DNA from 4 places in the Parabacteroides goldsteinii genome. Region 1 is predicted to be linked to each of the others. Evidence: riboswitches for the same ligand, from Rfam matches in the RefSeq annotation. Region 1 holds a riboswitch; each other region holds the start of a gene.
The links. Region 1 has a riboswitch for cobalamin ahead of K6V26_RS07120 (sirohydrochlorin cobaltochelatase). Riboswitches for the same ligand answer to the same signal wherever they lie in the genome.
Positions count from the first base shown of each region.

Region 2: linked by a shared signal. The riboswitch ahead of K6V26_RS19915 (cysteine-rich CWC family protein) and the one ahead of K6V26_RS07120 (sirohydrochlorin cobaltochelatase) in region 1 are both predicted to bind cobalamin.
Region 3: linked by a shared signal. The riboswitch ahead of K6V26_RS17500 (TonB-dependent receptor) and the one ahead of K6V26_RS07120 (sirohydrochlorin cobaltochelatase) in region 1 are both predicted to bind cobalamin.
Region 4: linked by a shared signal. The riboswitch ahead of K6V26_RS19895 (putative transporter) and the one ahead of K6V26_RS07120 (sirohydrochlorin cobaltochelatase) in region 1 are both predicted to bind cobalamin.

Region 1 is NZ_CP081906.1:1,507,966-1,513,382, reverse strand. It holds gene K6V26_RS07130 (bifunctional aspartate transaminase/aspartate 4-decarboxylase) at 1-1,523, opposite strand, end outside; gene aspT (aspartate-alanine antiporter) at 1,591-3,288, opposite strand; cobalamin riboswitch at 3,429-3,624, shown strand; partial or broken gene K6V26_RS07120 (sirohydrochlorin cobaltochelatase) at 3,748-4,107, shown strand; gene K6V26_RS07115 (AraC family transcriptional regulator) at 4,433-5,275, shown strand.
Region 2 is NZ_CP081906.1:4,697,902-4,703,318, forward strand. It holds gene accC (acetyl-CoA carboxylase biotin carboxylase subunit) at 1-1,430, opposite strand, end outside; gene K6V26_RS19915 (cysteine-rich CWC family protein) at 1,432-1,647, opposite strand; cobalamin riboswitch at 1,707-1,904, opposite strand; gene K6V26_RS19920 (threonine/serine exporter family protein) at 2,041-2,808, shown strand; gene K6V26_RS19925 (threonine/serine exporter family protein) at 2,805-3,293, shown strand; gene K6V26_RS19930 (DUF6064 family protein) at 3,318-4,046, shown strand; gene K6V26_RS19935 (anaerobic ribonucleoside triphosphate reductase) at 4,364-5,417, shown strand, end outside.
Region 3 is NZ_CP081906.1:4,026,814-4,032,230, forward strand. It holds gene K6V26_RS17495 (Ig-like domain-containing protein) at 1-1,230, opposite strand, end outside; gene K6V26_RS17500 (TonB-dependent receptor) at 1,252-3,612, opposite strand; cobalamin riboswitch at 3,744-3,946, opposite strand; gene K6V26_RS17505 (O-acetylhomoserine aminocarboxypropyltransferase/cysteine synthase family protein) at 4,066-5,346, shown strand.
Region 4 is NZ_CP081906.1:4,691,305-4,696,721, forward strand. It holds gene atpA (F0F1 ATP synthase subunit alpha) at 1-1,292, shown strand, start outside; gene K6V26_RS19890 (F0F1 ATP synthase subunit gamma) at 1,309-2,166, shown strand; gene K6V26_RS19895 (putative transporter) at 2,269-3,945, opposite strand; cobalamin riboswitch at 4,068-4,264, opposite strand; gene K6V26_RS19900 (acyl-CoA carboxylase subunit beta) at 4,420-5,417, opposite strand, start outside.

The sequences.
Region 1 (5,417 bases):
TCGAAGCCTCCGCCGTTCAACAGGACAAGCGATGTTTCCTGTGCCAGGCGGAACACGACATCGACCGGTTCGTAGTTGGCTTTCAGATATTCGAAGAAGTCGTTTCCATAGAATTTCTTTGCCCATACTTCCATATCTATTTCACTGTAATAACCGGCACGAAGAGGATCATCGAGGAGGGTAAATCCTGAACTTTTCCAAAGGGTGTGCAGGCGTTCGTGAATGATGTCGATCATGCGGGACTGATACAGGTTCTCGGAATCCAGTAAGGAAAAAGAGGCAAACAAAGACATCTGTGTCTGCTGTGGCAGGGAAAGTCCGGATGTATGATTAAGTGCGACCTGACGGCTATCAGCAACCATGCGGTCAATAAACTTCATCTTCGAGGGGTCGAGCATGATACTGCTGTAACGTTTTGCCAATGCTTCTTTCTTATCATCAGGCAATGCGGCAATCATACGGTCATAGATGTTATCTTCATGCAAAGAGATGACTGCCAGACGCCAGCCTGTCGCACCGAAATACTTGGAGAAAGAATAAACGCATAATGTATTATCAGGAAGCTCAGCCATCAGGGAACGGAAACCATGTACATAAGTGGCATATACATCGTCGGTAATAATCATCAGGTTGGGATTATAATTGGTGACAATGTCGACAATACGCTCCGTCAATCCAGGTGTCAAAGCATAAGAAGGCGGATTACTCGGATTGACAATAAAGGCAGCCTTGACAGACGGATCCTTCAATATATCCAGGTCTTTTTCCTGATATTGCCAGGTATGATATCCGTCACCCGTCATTTTCAGCGCATGTATTTCCGTTACATCAAACAGATAACGAGCCTGTTCGGGTATTTCTATATAAGGAGTAAAGACCGGAGCAAACAGGACGATCTTGTCTCCTTTATTCAACAGGAAGTTCTGTTGAAGGGAGTCGAAGATGTAACACATGGCAGCTGTACCGCCCTCGGTGGCAAACAAATCGAATTTACCTTTGGGCGGCTGGTTGTTGCACAATGCCTGATCCAGATAATCACGCACCAACACTTCCGTATATTTCAAAATACGGTCGGGAACAGGATACTGGTCACCGATCACACCTTCTGCCCATTCATGCACCAGGTCGTTTTCATCAACATTCTTTACACGTACCATATAATTATAGGTATCACGTAAAAGTTTGGAACCCGGTGTTCCCTCATGTTTATCAAGAAACTCCCTGAACCGATAGGCGATACTTGGTTTCTGGGGAACGCCGGCAAGACCGACCATACCGTCTTCCAGTTTAACCCCGCGACGGCATTCTTCCAGAGCAAACTGGCCGAGTAAAAAAAAGGCTTCGCGTGGCGTGGTAGCAATCCAGTTCGGGTTGCCACGACCGGCATTCAACATGATGTGGGTACTCTTACGGGCACTCTCATCGGCTAACCGGATCAGTATGTCTTTTAATTCGAACGGACTGATCTCCGACATTTTCTTTTCGTATTCACGGGTGACTACGATTTTATTGTTTTCTTCCATATTATATATTATATGTATGATTATTAATTTCTATTTTTATCAGAATTGAACTATCTTTTTCTATGATTTACATTAACAAGACAATCACCACTCCCCAGATAATCAGTAAGGTGTTACCGACAGCATAAGTAACTGTATATCCTAACGCCGGCGTCTGGCTTTCCACCGCATCTTCTATCGCACCGAGGGCGGCTGTTGTCGTTCGTGCTCCTGAAGTACAACCCAGTGTAATGGCCGGATGGAATTTAAAGAGATAGCGTCCCATCAGGACACCGGCTATCAGCGGAATGGTCGTAGCCAGTGCTCCGATAATGAACAGACTTACGCCTACTTCTTTGAAGCCGGTCACAAAACTCGGTCCGGCCGTAATGCCGACCACGGCAATGAACATATTCAGCCCTACATTATTTAATACCCACAAGGATGGTTCCGGAATACGTCCGAATGTCGGGTGTTTGGAGCGAAGCCATCCGAATACCAGTCCGGCAATCAATGCCCCGCCACTCGTACTCAGGCTGATCGGTATATTTCCAAAATGTACCACCAATGAGCCGATCACGCCACCGATAAAGATCCCCAGACCAACAAAGATCATATCCGTCTGGTTGGTCGGCCGGTCAGCATACCCCAAAGTCGCAGCCGCAGCATTTACCTCCATCTTGGTACCTACCAGTTCGAGCATATCGCCCGGATTAATCTTTGTCGCAGCCAGCACAGGTATATTGACACCCGCACGTTTGATACTTTTAATGCTGACGCCGTGCATCACCTTTTCACTGCGGAGACCGGCTACAGTTATTCCCGAAAACTTCTTACGGGAGATCAGCACAGGCAATGTCTCTGCCGGGAAGTCCAGCAATTCAAGGTCGTTCACTTCGTCTCCGATCCAATCTTCTTCTCCGATCACAAATTCACGGCGACCACTCAACACGACTTCGTTCCCTTTCTGAAGCATCAGGTCCGGCTTCACGTCATATACCACATTATTGATTCGTACGCGTTCTACAAACAGACGACGGCCCTGCCCTTCCAGATAATCTTCCAGCTCCTGTACGGTCTTGCCTGCCCCGAACCAGTCATTACTGATCTTATAAGCGCGGAAAGTGATGGGACGTGCTGCCGGCATAAAACCGGGTTGCTCGCTCTCATCGTCGGTACCCATCTTTGCTTCCAGCTCTTTACAAGCCTTCTTTACCGAAGGCAGTCCGCCCAGCAAACGAGGAGCCACATCGCTCATCAGCCAAGCAGAACCGGCCGTACCGAAAATATAACATACGGCATAAGCTACAGGCATCACATTAATCATGGATGTTTTGTCTGCCGCACTCAACCCGCTCTGGTTGATCGTATCTTCCGCTACTCCCAGCACCGCAGAGATCGTCTGCGAACCAGCCAACAATCCAGCCGCTTCTCCGGCATTGTATCCCATCAGCTTGGCAAGCAAAAAGGGAACAAACAGAGAGAACAAACACATCAGTACGGCAAAAAGCATCTGCGGAAGTCCCTCCTTTTTTAGCCCGCGAAAGAACTGCGGACCAACACTATATCCCACGGCAAAAAGGAACAGAAGAAAGAATACGGATTTAATGGGTGCCCCAATATCGATATGCAACTGTCCGATTAATACACCGACCAGCAATACGCTGGTAACTGTTCCCAAGGAAAATTTACCTATCTTAAATTTACCTATCCAGAAACCGAAAGCCAGTGTCAGAAAGATAGCCAGTTCCGGATAGTGTTTGAGCAAATCAGCAAACCACTCCATATATACAATTATTTGACGTTAATAGTAAGACATATTCCATGTCCGATTTTATTGTGGTAAATGGAACACAATCCATGAGAAAGTTGTTGCGGGAGATTCAATTAAGAGATTATAAAAGCTCCCTTATTTTAAATAAATTTCTATCTTTGTCCCGCTTTGGTGATACGCCAGCCTCCGGTTGTCGTATAAAAGGGAATCCGGTGAGAATCCGGAACAGTGCCCGCTACTGTGAAGCCCGCTATAAAAGGAAAACATGCTTACACCACTGTCCGTGACAAGGATGGGAAGGTCGTTTTCCGGGCAAGTCAGGAAACCTGCCAGACAGACAAATCCGTTCTCCCGGGGCCAGGAGGGCTATTATGAACATAAAACAAATCTCTTTCAATGAAAAAGAAATGTCTGCTGACAGCCTTTCTTGTAGGTTGTTCAATGGGTATGTCTTTTGCACACGGTATGTTGCAGGAGACAGTGACCGATTATATGCTGAAAGCAAAAGGCTATGAAAACTTCCATGTCGGAACGATCGAAGGTTATCCCACTTTCGATACGATGCTTGCCAAGCTCAAAGCCAGCGGTGTAAAGAAAGTCATGCTCATGCCTTTCATGTTCGTTGCCGGCGACCATGTCAACAATGATATAGCAGGCGACTGGAAAAAGGAGCTGGAAGACAACGGTTACGAAGTATCCGTCCTGATGGAAGGTCTGGGACAGAATCCCGACATACAGGACATCTTCATCGAACATGCCCGTTTTGCGGCCAAACACAAAATGGTCGATATCATGGATAAAAAAAAGCAATACGCTGCTGAAAAAGACTGACGGACCAAACGTCCATTATCTGTCACAGAGTCACAAATGAAAACCGGCCTCTTTCCTCATACGGGGAAAGGCCGGTTTTTTATATCAATACATTCTTGAAATTCTAATTTACACAACCAGAACTTTTACATTATTAAAGGAGCAATAACAATAGACATTTTATCTATTATCAACTAATTATTTACCATCTTTACTTGCATTTTTATTTATATCAAAATATATACATAAAATGATATTTTGTATACATAACAAACTGGAACATTGTATTTTTTTTGCATATACATTCACATGGAGTGTAAAACAACAACTAAATCCAAACAAAAACATGAAAAGTACGATTAATAACGCGCCTTCTGAAATACCTAACAGTCAGTCATTACATGCAGGCTTTGATCTTCTCATAAAGCCCGAAGGAATAGATTTAACTGAATCTTACCTATATAATAATATGATTTTCTTCATACTGGACGGATCAGTAAAAATATATTCTCCACATACTCAAACGAAGTCCATTGGCGAACCGCATATGCTCTTTCTTAAAGGGCATGAAAAATACACCTATGAAATTACTCCATGTTCGCAAATTCTTGCGTTCACCTTCGATAGTCTGACTATCGATGAGTTATTTCGTTTCCGGGCTCAATATGACCTGTTACCCGAATCCTCGTTTGAATGGATAGAACTAAAGATAATCGAACCTCTCTACAGCTTTTTAAAACTTCTCATCCAGTATCTGGAGAATAATTATTTGAATTACAACTTATATCTTGCCAAAAGAGAGGAACTGTTCTATCTTCTCAAAACAGTCTACCCCAGTAAAGATTTAGGTCATTTTTTCTATCTGCTGGCCAATCACCCGTCTGAGTTCGAAAAACAGGTAGCGGAAAATTATATGAAAGTAAAGAATGTCAAAGAACTGGCCAATCTGATGGGATATGGGATAAACTCCTTCCGGGTCAAATTCAAAGAAAACTTCGGTATTCCTGCCTACCAGTGGTTACTGAATGAAAAGGCGAAACGGATTTTAAAATGCCTGACAACGGAAGGTGAAGATTTCAAAAGTATAATCGACGATTTCGATTTCAGTTCACATTCTCATTTCTATAAGTTCTGTAAAACACAATTCGGACTTACCCCCGAAGAATTAAAGAAGAAACTAAACAGCTGAAAGAATATCAGATTATATATTTTATATGTGATTTTATATATATTCCCCTTCTGCAGCATAGGCTACCTTTGTATTGTTAAAATACAGATTCTTATTAAATTATGATGACCAAATTGTATGTGTTATTATCCCTTGGTAAGGG
Region 2 (5,417 bases), 3.2 Mb from region 1:
TCCTCCAGATTGACCAGATAATCTATATAGGCAGCGATCATAGCTATATTTTCAGTCTCTGTTCCACCCTCTTCTACGGGATGTTGCAATTGTCCGGCATTTTTTTCAATAAAAGAAGTATCATACTTTCCCTGCACAAAGTCGGATGTATCCATAATCCGACGTAAGTAACCGATATTCGTTTTCAACCCGGTAATCTTATACTCATGCAATACCCGCCGCATGCGTTCGATCGCATATTGGCGCGTTGTCGCCCAAACGATCAGTTTTCCGATCATCGGGTCGTAATAAACCGGTATTTCATATCCTTCATACACATAACTGTCTACACGGACACCGATGCCGTTCGGCTCTGTCAATTGTTTAATGACACCGGGAGAAGGCATAAAACCGGCTTCTGTATCTTCTGCACAGATACGGCATTCAATGGCATGTCCGCGCTGGACGATCTCCTCCTGGCGGATATGGAGTGGTTCGTTGTTAGCCACCCGAATCTGTTCTTTTACCAGATCGACGCCTAAAACTTCCTCGGTAATCGGATGCTCCACCTGGAGACGCGTATTCATTTCCAGAAAATAAAAATTCCGATGTTTGTCCACCAAAAACTCAATGGTACCAGCACCGGAATAGTTGACAGCTTTTGCCGCAGCAACAGCCTTTTCACCCATATTTTTTCTTAACTCGGGAGTGATGAACGGAGACGGACTTTCCTCCACGATTTTCTGATTACGGCGTTGAACGGAACATTCACGTTCGCAAAGATGGATTACATTCCCGTGATTGTCACCCAATACCTGAAATTCGATATGATGAGGTTCCTCTACGAATTTCTCCAGATAAACTGTGTCGTCACCAAAAGACGATAACGATTCCGAACGGGCAGAATGATAAGCCTCCACCACATCTTCTTCTTTATAGATCAGTCGCATCCCTTTTCCTCCGCCTCCCATAGAGGCTTTCAGCATAACGGGGAAACCGATTTCCTTACATATCCGAACGGCTTCGGCAGCATCCAGCAACGGTTGTTGCGTTCCCGGAACAACCGGCACACCAGCCTCGATCATCCGCTTACGGGCTGATATCTTATCGCCCATCGCCTCCATCGTCTCAGCAGCCGGGCCAATAAAAATAATATTTTCCTCTTTACATCTGCGGGCAAAAGCTGCATTTTCCGAAAGGAAACCATAACCGGGATGAATGGCATCGGCTTTATGAATTTTTGCCGCTTGGATAATCTTTTCAATATCCAGATAACTATCTTTTGATGCAGCAGGCCCTATCAGGCAGGCCTCATCAGCATAAAGTACATGTCGTGCTGCCCGGTCGGCTTCCGAAAAAACAGCCACAGACTGTATTCCCATCTCCCGGCAGGAATGCATCACACGTACGGCGATCTCGCCACGGTTTGCAATTAATATCTTCCGTATCATATCAATGCTTTAAATGTTTATAACGGGGATTCACCTCACAGGCATAGAAATATTTCTTGATCTCATTCAAACAGGAGTTGCACAAACATCCCGGATAATGGACCTTCACATAAGCAAGCTGGAGTTCATCCAATTTCACAGGCACACAATGACAGGCGGATATATCATCTACCCGACAAACAAAAGAGTCCCCACAACGCGGACAATCTTTCTCCATAAATCTGATAAATTTAGAATAAACAATCATTTCGAACCCGTATCCTAACCCACGAGGATATGAGCCTTTAACGAACGGCAGGTCTTCTGACTGACTCCCATCCTGAAGCCTTCCCGACACATGTCAGTGGCATAAGTTGTTTTCAGAATGTTATTAGAGCTTCACAGCAGCGGGACTGTCCGGGATTTACACCCGATTCCCTTTTAATCTGTATTTCCAGAATCAAAAATACAGAACCATTTCGGTGCAAAACTACAAAAATAAAAGACAAAACAATGATATAAAATAAGTTTTTTATACTTTTGCGCCCCGGTTTAGGTTTATCGCCCGTTTTTCAGCCAGCAAAAAGAAACATTCCGGAATAGAATCCGGTTCATATATAAAAAGTACGACATGAGTAGAAATGAATCTTTGCTACCCGTAGCCAAATTCATCGCAGAGTACTCCGCCCATATGATGGGATGCGGGGTACACACATCCCGGGTAGTCCGGAGTTCCAAACGAATAGGAGAAGCATATGGCGCTGATGTTAAAATCAGCATTTTTCAGAAAAATATTATTCTGACGATCTCCGACAATGATACGAAAGAAACATACAGCGAGGTGATCGATATCCCCGCCCTTCCGATAAGTTTCGAGAAGAACGCCAAACTGAGCGCTCTGAGTTGGGAAACGTATGACAAACATTTGTCGCTGGAAGAATTAAAAGATAAATATGAGGAGATTATCGCCAGCCCGCACATCGATCCGCTTTTCGTTCTGATACTGGTAGGTTTTGCCAATGCCTCTTTCTGCCGCCTGTTCGGGGGAGATATTACTTCGATGGGGATTGTCTTTTCTGCGACTATCACCGGTTTTTTCCTGAAACAACAGATGCAGATACGGAAATTCAATCATTACATAATCTTCGTGGTATCGGCCTTTATTGCATCGCTTTGTGCCTCTACAGCGTTGATATTCGACACGACCTCGGACATTGCACTGGCAACGAGCGTCCTGTTCCTGATACCGGGCGTACCGCTGATCAATGGGGTCATCGATATTGTCGAAGGGTATATACTGACCGGTTTTGCCCGGCTGGTCAATGCACTGATGCTGATTATCTGTATCGCGATCGGGCTTTCTTTCACATTAATGATGGTAAAAAATAATTTGATATGATAGTATTGGATATTCTTTTAGACGGACTTTTTGCAGCCATTGCAGGTATTGGTTTCGGTGCGATTTCCGACCCACCTATGCGGGCGTTTCCTTACATTGCCTTGCTGGCTGCCGTAGGCCATGCCTGCCGATTCTGCCTGATGACTTTCTTTGGTGTGGATATCGCCACCGCCTCCCTGTTCGGGGCATTGGTGATCGGATTCGGTAGTTTGTGGCTGGGAGGCAGGATTTACTGCCCGATGACAGTGCTTTATATCCCGGCTTTATTGCCGATGATCCCAGGCAAATTTGCCTACAACATGGTTTTCTCGCTGATCATGTTCCTCCAGACGATGGACGAACCGGTACAGAAAGCGAAATATATTGAAATGTTCATGTCGAACGGTTTCGTTACCTTCACCGCGATCTTCATGCTGACGGTCGGTGCGACACTGCCGATCTTCCTCCTGCCGGGTAAGGCTTTTTCATTAACACGACGCAAATAAAATCATCAGCATACGAATAACTCTATGGAAATTTTCTGGAAAACGATAGGACTCTACAATACAGCAACCTGGGAATGGCAACTGGGAATTATCCTGATCGGGATAATATTGACCGTCCTGCTGACCCGCAACCCTCAGCCGTGGGTAAAGAACGGAATGAAAATCTATCTGATTGCCGTCTATCTGTGGATATCGGTCATCTATTACTACATCTACTGTGCCGAGCGCAGCTACAACGAAGTGATGGCCTTATTCTGGGCGATCATGGCGATACTATGGGGGTGGGATGCCTTGTCAGGATACACCACTTTCGAACGTACCCGCAAATATGACTGGTTGGCGTACTTCCTGTTTGCCATGCCGTTTATCTATCCGCTGATATCGATGGCACGGGGACTGACTTTCCCGGAAATAACTTCGCCGGTCATGCCTTGTTCGGTCGTTGTTTTCACCATCGGACTCCTGTTGTTCTTCTCTAAGAATATCAACATGTTCATAGTCCTGTTTCTGACACACTGGTCGCTAATCGGCTTGTCGAAAACATATTACTTCAATATCCCGGAAGATTTCCTGCTGGCCAGTGCTTCCGTCCCGGCGTTATATCTTTTCTTCAAAGAATATTTCGCCAACAACCTGCACACCGGCTCGAAGCCGAATGCGAAATATGTAAACTTATTACTAATCCTGGTCTGCGTTGCCATTGGGATATTACTGACGACAACCATGTTTATCGAATTACTGAAAGACAAATAGCAATCCGAATAAGCAATTATAGATATTTCGTACTATCGACAGACAGGGCGATTGACCGGAATCGCCCCTGTTTTCTCTGTTTTTCTGCATAAACAATTGATACCTTTCACATTATACCCAATTATCACCAAGCAGCCTTTTTGGAAAAACTTTTTATCATCAAAATCTTCAAAGTTTTCCGTTTTCACAAATAACATATATGACTATCAGTCATTTGACATAATTTAACCCGTTAAAAGTTTTCCAAAAAGAAAACTATATAACAATTGAGTATACCTTTGCAGGAGAATAAAAAGTAATACACCAATACAATTATCATGATTCAGACAGTTATCAAAAGGGATGGACGTATCGTCGGATTTAATGAGGAAAAAATAGTAACGGCGATCCGTAAAGCGATGCTGCATACGGAAAATGGAGAAGATTTGCAGTTGATCCGCCAGATCACGGATCATATTTCATTCAAAGGAGAACCGCAAATGACAGTCGAAGCGATTCAGGACGCTGTCGAACTGGAACTAATGAACAGTAGCCGCAAGGATGTGGCTCAGAAATACATTGCCTACCGCAATCAGCGCAGTGTTGCCCGTAAAGCAAAAACCCGCGATATGTTCCTGGAAATCATCAATATCAAGTCGAACGACATTACCCGCGAAAATGCAAATATGAACGCAGACACCCCCGCAGGTATGATGATGAAATTTTCCAGTGAGACAACCAAACCGTTCGTTGACGATTACCTGTTGAGCGAAGAGGTAAAAGAGGCGGTTGCCAACAATTACCTGCATATTCATGATAAAGATTATTACCCGACCAAGAGCCTGACTTGCGTACAGCATCCGCTGGACCGCATCCTTAAATACGGATTCTCGGCCGGACACGGCGAATCGCGCCCCGCCAAACGTATCGAAACGGCAAGTATCCTGGGATGTATCTCTTTAGAAACTGCACAAAATGAGATGCATGGCGGACAGGCGATCCCGGCTTTCGATTTTTACCTGGCACCTTATGTGCGTAACAGCTATATCGAAGAAGTCAAAAATCTGGAAGATCTGAATGGCGTAGACTATTCACACCTTTATAATAAAGAAATAGACGATTATGTAACCCGTCCGCTGGATGGCCTGACCGGAGACAAACGGCTCGTACAGCATGCTATCAATAAAACCGTCAGCCGCGTTCATCAGTCCATGGAAGCTTTCATCCACAACATGAACACGATCCATTCACGTGGTGGTAACCAGGTGGTATTCAGCTCCATCAACTACGGAACGGATACGTCTGCCGAAGGCCGCTGCATTATCCGTGAATTGCTGAAAAGTACATACCGGGGTGTCGGCAACGGTGAAACCGCCATTTTCCCGATCCAGA
Region 3 (5,417 bases), 2.5 Mb from region 1:
AGCCTTACCGTTACCCAGATTCTGGACGGTTAGCAGTTTACCGTCTGCATTCGGATACCCATCGTAGTCAGGATCGAAATCTGTCTCCCCTTTCTTGATACGCAATAGATGGCCTTCTTCTATATCATCTTTAATTACGGTTGCAGCCAGATAGAGGTTACCTTCTTCATCATACATTACACAGTTCTGCATCAATTCACCGTAAGCACTTCCGGCCATTTCATCGGCAAGCGAATTGCGTGTGATTTTTTCAACCTTCGTCAAATCGGCCGGGTTAAGGACTGCTGTATAAAATTTTGTTGTAGTCTTACCTCCTCTGCCGGACACACCGTTTTTCCCATAATAGAAGTAGTACAATTTTCCTGCCTTTTCATTATAGGTAAGAATACCCGATGTTGAGAACTTCTTTGTCTCTTCGCCTTCCACTTCAGATACAGGTAGTGGAATATCCAATGTACCCTCCTCCATAATCGACATATTATCGGCGTTCAGCTTACTCCAAAGGACTTTACTGGCATCACCACTGGCAGCCATGATAACGAGTGTGTTATCGTCAAGCCACGCATGCGTATATGAGCGTACTTTATAAGTATTCGTCTTGAACGGGCATGATGCTACTTCCACCACCTGGTTATTCTTGATCTGATATTTCACGAAACGGTCGTTGCTTGAAGGAACCTGGTAATAATATTTACCTTTCGAGATACTCTCCATAGAATATTCGCCCAGTTCCGTTCCTTCGCCTTTAATAGAGATGGTGCCTATATCTGCGGTCAGCTTGCCGATGCTATTAACGACAGTTTTGTTTTGGCTACTCATACCGCCATGTTTACCTACGGTCAGGAACAAATCGAAATGGTACTTGCTTTCGTCGAAAGCCGGTGCATCTTTTGTAACCGTAACGGAACAGGTCGCTGTAAATCCGCCGTCGTCTGTTTTAACGGTGATTGTGGCAGCACCTTCTGCAACGGCAGTAACAACTCCTTTGTCTACAGTAGCGACATTTTCATCCGAAGTGCTCCATGTAACGGATGTAACTGCGGCATTGGAGGGAGCGACTGTAGCGGTTAAAGAACCTGTTGTTCCCACCTTTAGTTCCAAGGAGGTCGGATTGACTGTGACTCCGGTCACGGTCAGTTCTTCAACGTCATCGTCATCCGAACAAGCGGTGAATGAGAACGCCATCATAGTTGTCATGAAGGCAAGTAATACAAATTTGAACTTCTTCATTTTTCTACTTTATTTATATGATTAATTAATGAATACCCTGAATTTCGCAAAGAAAGCACGTCCGGGCTTTTGCAGCTTATAGTTGTCGTAAGCCGTTTCATCCAAGAAGTTGGCACATTCCAATGAGATATTGTAGCGGTCGCGTTTCCACGAGTACGTTACATTGGCATTGCAGATATGTTGCGAAGGGATGCGCGCCTTGGTATCATAATTGCCGTATGCTTCCCAGGTCAGGAAATACCAATGTACCCACTGGAACGTACAACCTAACCGTAACTTGCCGCCTTGTTGCCAAAGATTACGGAACGTATAACTCGCCTCCGCACTGCCGAACAACCAGGGACGGTTGGGCACATGGTTGTTGTATGTGGCCGAGGGTTTACCGCCTTCTTTGAACTCTTGCTGGTCGCGGGCATCCTGATAGCTGACATTAGCCATGAGTTGCAACCGTCCGTCCCAGTCGTAGCTGACTTCACCTTCCACACCTTTGATATGGACAGCGGGATCGTTGACATACTGCAACATACCTTCTTTTTCGATGACGGAAGTTTGTATATAGTTGTCCACATAACGCAGAAAACCGTTTGCCTCGTAATAGACGGTATGACGGGCGGCCGGACGCCATGTACCGAACAAGGCGAGATTGACATTGTTACTCTTCTCCGGCTCTAACGCCACATTGGCATAGACGGTCGTTCCGTTGCCTAACAGTTCCCGGGCAATAGGCAAACGTACACTATGCTCGTATGAAATCTTTACAGCCAACGGGTTGAAGAACGTATAACGCAGTCCGGCTCCGTATCCTAAATAGTTTTTCGTAGTCGAACCTTGTACTTTGTCCGAGCCGGTTACGGTGGATTGATCGGTTTGCCGGATATTAGGATGGTTCACGTAGTCTTTGGCAAAGAATACGTTCTGCATCTTGCCGTCGAAAAGCGATTGGCTGTAAGTCAGTCCGACGATATGTTTGGTTACCGCATCGTTAGACGGCTCGAAACTCTGGTCTAAATCGTCATAGCGGTCGTTGCCTGTCCGGCTCAGATTATAGTTCAGGTTAAAGCCGTGATGCTCATTCAGCTGATAATCCAAATTGGCACGCACGATAGTCAACGGACGCTTATAGTGGCGCATGGTAGGTTCGCCGCCCCTGATTTCGTTACGTTGGCTCACGATATAGCCACCGTCCCAATAATATTTACGGTAGGCGGTATCAACGGTGATGGAATGATCCCATGTGTGTGATAAGGTCGCCTTCAATGTCATATTTTCTGTGAGAAAGTTGCGTTTATTGTACCGCGCCGACACATTCCACGCATCTGAATTACGCTCCGCCATGCCATACACTTTGGTCTGTACGGAGCCTGTCTGCAATTCCTTGTCTGTTTTGGAGTAGGAAGCCGACACAAATAATTCGTCCACCCAAAATTTACCTACTATTCCTGCTTCTATCTGTGCTAAAAGCGAGAAATAACCGTCATGGAAACGTTTGGGATTGCCATTGATAAACCGATCGCCTGTCTCGTTACGCATCTGCACATCTTTCATCCGGTAATCGTTTTTCGAATAGTTGATGCCAACGGTAGGACGCACAATCAAACCTGTGCGCTGTTCCACAAACTGCGCATTCAGGTCGGCGCTGTGTGTATGAAAGGAACCAATACTGTAAGATGCATCCAGGAAGTTCTCCTTCTCCGCCTTGGTTATAATGTTGACAGCACCGCCCAATGCATCCGTTCCCAACAAGGCAGGCACCACCCCTTTATAAATCTCCACCCGGTCGATCAGGTTGACAGGTAGATTGGCAAGCGTCACATTGCTACCTTTACTGTCTAATGGCACACCATCAATGAAATAACGGACAGAATTACCCGATAACCCGTTGATGGAAAGATCAAAATCAGAACCGACTCCTCCTTCTTCCCGGACCTTTATTCCGGTCGTCCGGTTCACTATATCAGTAAGATTCTTCAACGAGTTGATCTGCGATTTTACATCAAGGGCATTTACCGAGAAAGCACCTTCCTTGATCTTCTGTGTTTTCGATTTACCGTACACTTCTACAGAATTCAGGGTTACGGAATTTTCTTCCATAACGAAATCAAGCGTTTTGTTCCTGCGGATATCGAGAGTTGTTTTTATTGTATTATAACCCAACAAGGTAATTATAAGAGTATGCTTTCCGGGTTTCAGACTTAGTGAATAGCGTCCCCGGTCGTCGGTGTATGTCCCTGCCGTCGTATTTTCGATGGCAACAGTAACCATAGGAAGCGGAGCACCATCTTCTCCCCTCACCTCTCCCGACAACGTGACCCTGTCTTGCGCCGCCAGCCTTACAGGAAACAAACAAATAAACAACAAAAATACATGTATGAAACCTCTCATCCCATCAAAAACATTATATATTAACGACAGGCTTTCGATAAAACAGAATGGACCACATGAACAGCCGGAACTCCCTACCAAATACAGTCAAGTCCTTACTTACATGTTTTTCAGCCTTATTCCTCGAAAGCTTAAAACTACTGATTCTGGCAGGTCTTCTGACTTACTCCGTCATTGAACGTCCTTCCCATTCATTGCGAACAGTGGATTGAGTTGTGTTCAACGACTTTGGCGGAGCTTACAGCAGCGGGTCTGTTCAGGATTTTCACCTGATTCCCTTTTCATCACTTTTCCGTAGAACTGGATTTGTGACACCAAAACCGGAGGCAAAGGTAAAGATTATTTTTAAACAGTACCCTATTTTTTATAAATGATCATAGATTTGTATTAATGGAACGAACTATTCTTTACTTTTGTCAGCAGAATATAATTACATAGCAAACATTTAATAATATGAGCAATTCATTCAAGCCGGCAACTTTGTGTGTGCAGGGTGGCTGGCAGCCTAAAAAAGGAGAACCGCGCGTTCTGCCTATCTATCAGAGTACTACCTTCAAGTATGAGACCAGCGAACAGATGGCGAAACTGTTCGATCTGGAAGAGAGTGGTTATTTCTATACCCGTCTGCAAAACCCGACCAACGATGCCGTAGCATCCAAGATCGCCGCTTTGGAAGGTGGTGTGGCAGCAATGCTGACTTCATCGGGACAGGCAGCCAACTTCTTTGCCTGTTTCAATATTTGCGAAGCCGGCGACCATATCGTAAGCGCAACCGGTATTTATGGCGGAACATACAATCTGCTGTCTGTTACCCTGAAAAAGCTGGGCATCGAATGTACATTCATCGACCAGGATGCCAGCGAAGAGGAAATCAGCAAGGCATTCCGCCCGAATACGAAGTTATTGTTCGGTGAAACGATCTCCAACCCGGGAGTGATGGTACTGGATATTGAAAAGTTTGCCCGTATCGCTCACAAACATGGCGTACCGTTGATCGTTGACAACACATTTGCCACACCGATCAACTGCCGCCCGTTCGAATGGGGTGCCGATATCGTTACGCATTCTACGACCAAATATATGGACGGACATGCGACTGCCGTAGGAGGTTGTATCGTCGACAGCGGTAACTTCGATTGGGAAGCGCATGCAGACAAATACCCGGGCCTCTGCCAGCCGGATGACTCCTATCATGGCCTGACTTACACAAAGACATTCGGGAAACTGGCATATATCACCAAGGCTACCAGCCAGTTGATGCGTGACCTGGGTTCTATCCAGTCTCCGCAAAATGCTTTCCTGCTGAACCTCGGACTGGAAACATTGCATCTGCGTATGCCGCAGCATTGTAAAAATGCACTGGCCGTAGCTAAATGGCTTCAGAATTGCGACAAGGTAGCCTGGGTAAACTATCCGGATCTGGAAGGAAATAAATATTACGAACTGACAAAGAAATATCTTCCAAACGGTTCATGCGGTGTCCTGTCATTCGGACTGAAAGGCGGACGCGAGGTAGCTATCAAGTTTATGGACAGCTTGAAGCTGGCTGCTATCGTTACTCATGTGGCCGATGCCCGTACTTGTGTGCTTCATCCGGCAAGCCATACGCATCGCCAGTTGACCGACGAACAATTGAAGGAAGCCGGTATCGCTCCGGACCTGATCCGCTTCTCTGTCGGCATCGAAAGTGCGGATGATATCATAGCGGATATCGAGCAGGCTTTAAATCAGTAATCAATAGTTATTCAACAGGAAATCGTATTGTATAGAATACGGTTTCCTATTAAACATAATGAACTTCGTTT
Region 4 (5,417 bases), 3.2 Mb from region 1:
ACGTAAGCGAAAACATGATCGGTCGTGTAATCGATCCGCTGGGTAACCCGATCGACGGTAAAGGCGAGATTGTCGGAAAGAAATGCCAGATGCCGCTGGAACGAAAAGCTCCGGGCGTTATTTACCGCCAGCCGGTAAACGAACCTTTACAGACTGGTATCAAAGCCGTAGATGCCATGATCCCTATCGGACGCGGGCAACGTGAATTGATTATCGGTGACCGTCAGACTGGTAAAACCTCGATCGCCATCGACACGATCATCAATCAACGCAGTAATTATGAAGCCGGTAATCCGGTTTACTGTATCTATGTGGCGATCGGACAGAAAGGTTCTACAGTCGCTTCTCTGGTAAACACTTTACAGGAAAAAGGGGCGATGGATTACACGATCGTAGTCAGTGCCACTGCTTCCGACCCGGCTGCCATGCAATATTTCGCTCCTTTTGCCGGAGCTGCCATCGGCGAATATTTCCGCGACAGCGGACGTCATGCATTGGTTGTCTATGATGACTTGTCGAAACAGGCAGTCGCTTATCGCGAGGTATCCCTGATCCTTCGTCGTCCTTCGGGCCGCGAGGCGTATCCGGGTGATATTTTCTATCTGCATTCACGCCTGTTGGAACGTGCAGCGAAAATCATCAACCAACAGGAAGTAGCCAGCCAGATGAACGACCTGCCCGATAGCATGAAAGATAAGGTAAAAGGTGGCGGTTCGCTCACTGCCCTGCCGATTATCGAGACGCAGGCGGGCGACGTGTCGGCTTATATCCCGACCAACGTAATTTCCATCACCGACGGACAGATATTTCTGGAAACAGACCTGTTCAACCAGGGAAACCGTCCGGCTATCAACGTGGGTATTTCCGTATCCCGTGTGGGTGGTAACGCACAGTTGAAAGCGATGAAGAAGGTGGCCGGTACGCTGAAAATCGACCAGGCACAGTTCCGCGAACTGGAATCGTTCACAAAATTCGGCGGCGATATGGATGCGGTAACCGCCTTCACGATCGACAAAGGACAGAAAAATACACAACTATTGATACAACCCCAGTATAACCCGATGCCTGTGGAACAGCAAATCGCTATCCTGTATTGCGGCACCAAAGGTTTACTGAAAGAGGTTCCGCTGGATAAGGTACACGATTTTGAGAATGCGTTCTTACAGACTCTGATCACCAATCATCAGAAAGACGTACTCGATATACTAAAATCGGGTGTGATAAATGATGAAGTCAGCCGTATCCTGGAAGAAACAGCCCACCAGGTCAGCGGGGCATATAAAGCAGGTTGATAACAGAAATTAGACTATGGCATCACTGAAAGAGATAAAAATCCGTCTTGCGTCGATCAGAAACACGCAGAAGATCACCTCCGCCATGAGGATGGTGTCTTCTGCCAAACTGCATCATACGCAGACGATTGTCGAACATATGCTCGAATACGAGAGTAAGCTGAGCGCCATATTAAGGGGCACGCTGTCGGCTGAAAGTGATATGAGTTCGCCCTACGCAGCTGTTCGCGAGGTCAAACAGGTGGCTATTGTCGCTTTTTCCTCCAACAGCGGGTTGTGTGGCGCTTTCAATGCGAACATATGGAAAGAGTTAACAGTCCGTCTCCACCAGTATGAGGCGGACGGTATAACCGTGCGCATTTATCCGATCGGCAAAAAGGTGGCGGACGAATTGCATAAAGCTGGTTATCAGACCAATGACAGCTTCCTTACGATCGGCGACAAACCGGCCTACGAGGATGCTTCGCAACTGGCAACTGCCCTGATGGAGTTGTATATCTCTGCCCAGGTCGACCGGGTGGAACTACTCTACCATCATTTCAAGAATATGGCGGAGCAGATACTGACCGAAAAGGTTTTCCTTCCGGTTTCCTTACCGGAAGCAGACCCGGAAAGTGCTTCGAGCAACTATATTCTGGAGCCGTCTGCCGAACAGTTGCTGGCCCTACTGCTCCCCAAAGTGCTCCATCTGAACATCTACACGACCTTGCTCGACACTGTCACTTCCGAGCATGCCGCCCGCATGCTTGCCATGCAGACAGCCAACGACAACGCCAACGACCTGATCCAGGAACTGACGTTGCAATACAACAAAAACCGCCAGCAGGCCATCACCAATGAATTGCTGGATATTATGGGAGGAAGCGGTCAATAATCTTTTACATCGATAAATAAACGAAGCCCCGGCGAATCACTTCGGCGGGGCTCCTGGCTTTAAAATTATTATTGAACAATTTCTAACAACCAAATCTAATACTTAATAGAAGAATAATATCATTAATTGGGCAGTTAGTACACGTAAAAACATTGTCAACGGATAAACTGTAGCATAACCTACTGCCGGAGCATCATTTCCCGCCGTTGCATTCGCATAAGCCAAAGCGGGAGGATCCGTCGTACTGCCAGCCAGCAATCCCATCAACGTATAGTAATTCAGTTTAAAAAAATACCTGCCAATCAATCCGATGACTAATAAAGGTAGCATTGTTATAATAAAACCGTAACCAATCCAGGCAAATCCGCCTTTATTCACGATAGTATCCACAAAACCATCCCCGGCACTCAGCCCGACACAGGCAAGGAACATAGTTATACCAATCTCCCGGAGCATCAGATTGGCACTCTGGGTAGTATAAGTAACCAGTTTATAACGGTATCCGAAACGGCTGATCAGGATAGCGACAACCAACGGACCACCTGCCAAACCCAGCTTGATAGGTTGAGGAATCCCTGGGAAACTAATTGGAATACTTCCCAGAATAATACCTAAAGCGATACCGATAAATATTGGAATCAAGTTCGGTTCATTCAGACGTTTCATCGAATTACCCAATATCATACTCACCTTATCGACAGCCAGTTCACTACCGACTACGGTTACACGGTCACCAACCTGCAATTGCAAACCTTGTGTTGCTACCAGTTCCACTCCGGCACGATTCACACGTGTTACATTGATACCATGCAAACGGCGTAACTGCAAATCCCCCAGTTTAGTACCCGTCAGTTCCGGCTTTGTCACCAAAATGCGGCGGCTGACAAAAGCACTTTCGGCGGGAATCCATTGTTTACGGTCCATCTCTATCTCTTGACCGATAAAGGTTTTTATAGTTTCTGCATCATGTTCAGTCGTGATCACAAATATTTTATCATCTTCTTCCAAAATCGTACTGCCGGTAACAATGTCTACTTTATTGGTCTTGTTACGCCAAATACGGGATATGACAAATTCCCTATGCTCCAACAGGGCGGCAAGTTCCATTATCTTCCTGCCAAAAAGAGCCGGATTCTTCACTATCAACGATATAGGTGTGGCCTCACTATTATGCACATTATTCTCTTCTTCCAGCTTTTTCGTCTCCTGGTCAAAACTTATATGAAAAATATACCGGACAAACAACATGGAAAGGATGATACCGACGACCCCCAGCGGATAAGCAACGGCATATCCCAATGCAATCGTATCATCAGAAGTCCCCGTCATATCACTAAATGCCTGTTGAGCAGCCCCCAGTCCCGGCGTATTTGTTACTGCACCCGATAAAATACCGACCATCGTCGGAATAGGAATTCCTGTCACAAAATGTATCACCAAGGCCATCATAACTCCGAGAAAGACAATTCCGCAAGCCAGGCCATTCAAAGTCATCCCCCCTTTCTTAAAAGAAGAGAAAAAACCGGGTCCGACCTGCATGCCGACTGAATAAACAAACAGGATCAATCCAAACTCTTTAAAGAAATGAATAACAGATGGATTGATTGTAAACCCAAAATGTCCCAGTAGAATACCGACAAACAATACCAGGGTTATCCCCAGAGAAATTCCAAATACTTTGATTTTACCAAGTTGGATCCCTATGGCAATAACCAGAGACAGTAAAAGGATGGAATGTCCGATACCTTCTCCCCATAATAATTCATGAATCCATTCCATAGTCAATCGCTTTTGAGGCACAGCAAAACTCCACGCCACAACGCGAACAAAGCTTCTCCATGATTTTCATACACTTTAGAATTAATATTCTTTTCGAACCATTTCCCTAACCCACGAGGAAAAACAGCCTTTAACGAACGGCAGGTCTTCTGACTGACTCCCATCCTGAAGCCTTCCCGACACATGTCAGTGGCATAAGTTGTTTTCAGGATGTTATTAGAGCTTCACAGCAGCGGGACTGTCCGGGATTTACACCCGATTCCCTTTTAATCCGTATCATCCGAACAGACAACACGAAACCAATTCGGAGGCAAAGCTACAAAAATAAAAGACAAAATCAATATGATAAATACAAGTTTTTTAAACTTTTACGTTCCTGTTTATTTATAAAACTATGACATAAGCAGAAATCCCTGCCAGCCTCACGGTCGACAGGGATTTACCATTCATAATTCTAACAACAAAATCAAATCGTTACAATGGCATATTGCCATGTTTTTTCGGCGGATTGCTCTGGCTTTTGTTCTTTGCCATCTCCAACGCCTGTATCAGCTTGAAACGAGTCTGCCGCGGCATGATAATCTCGTCGATAAATCCTTGCTCGGCAGCCCGGTAAGGATTAGAGAAGTTTTCCGCATATTCTTTCATTGCCTGCTCTTTCTCTTCCCCGGTTGCTTTTCTATATAAGATATTAACAGCCCCTTCTGCTCCCATAACGGCAATCTCCGCCATAGGGTAAGCCAGGTTAACATCGGCACCGGTCGGTTTGCTCGACATAACGATATAAGCACCGCCATAGGCTTTCCGGGTAATCAACGTGATTTTAGGCACGGTCGCTTCCGCATAAGCATAGACGATCTTCGCACCGTGGCGGATAATACCGTCGTGCTCCTGGGTACATCCCGGAAGAAAACCGGGTACATCTTCAAAAGTAACCAGTGGAATATTGAAACAATCGCAAAAACGGATGAAACGAGCCGCCTTATCCGAAGCATCGATATCCAGCACACCTGCCAGGAATGCCGGCTGGTTGGCAACGATACCGACCGTACGTCCGCCTAAACGGGCAAAACCGACTACGATGTTTTTTGCAAAATGCGGCATTACCTCAAAGAAATAGTGATTATCCACCACCGGTTCAATAATATCTTTTATATCATAAGGAATATTCGGATCATCCGGAATCACCTCCTGCAACGATTCTTCTTCGCGGCGGATATCATCCGTACAAGGAACAAGTGGGGCATCTTCCATATTATTGCCCGGAAGAAAACCGAGTAATTCGCGGATACTCATTAATGTTTCTTCTTCCGTATCACACATAAAATGAGTAACACCGCTCTTAGTACTATGTGTATAAGCACCACCCAATTCTTCTTTTCCTACTTCTTCATGGGTAACCGCCTTGACCACGTCCGGACCGGTGATAAACATATGGCTTTTTTCTTTCACCATAAAAATAAAATCGGTCA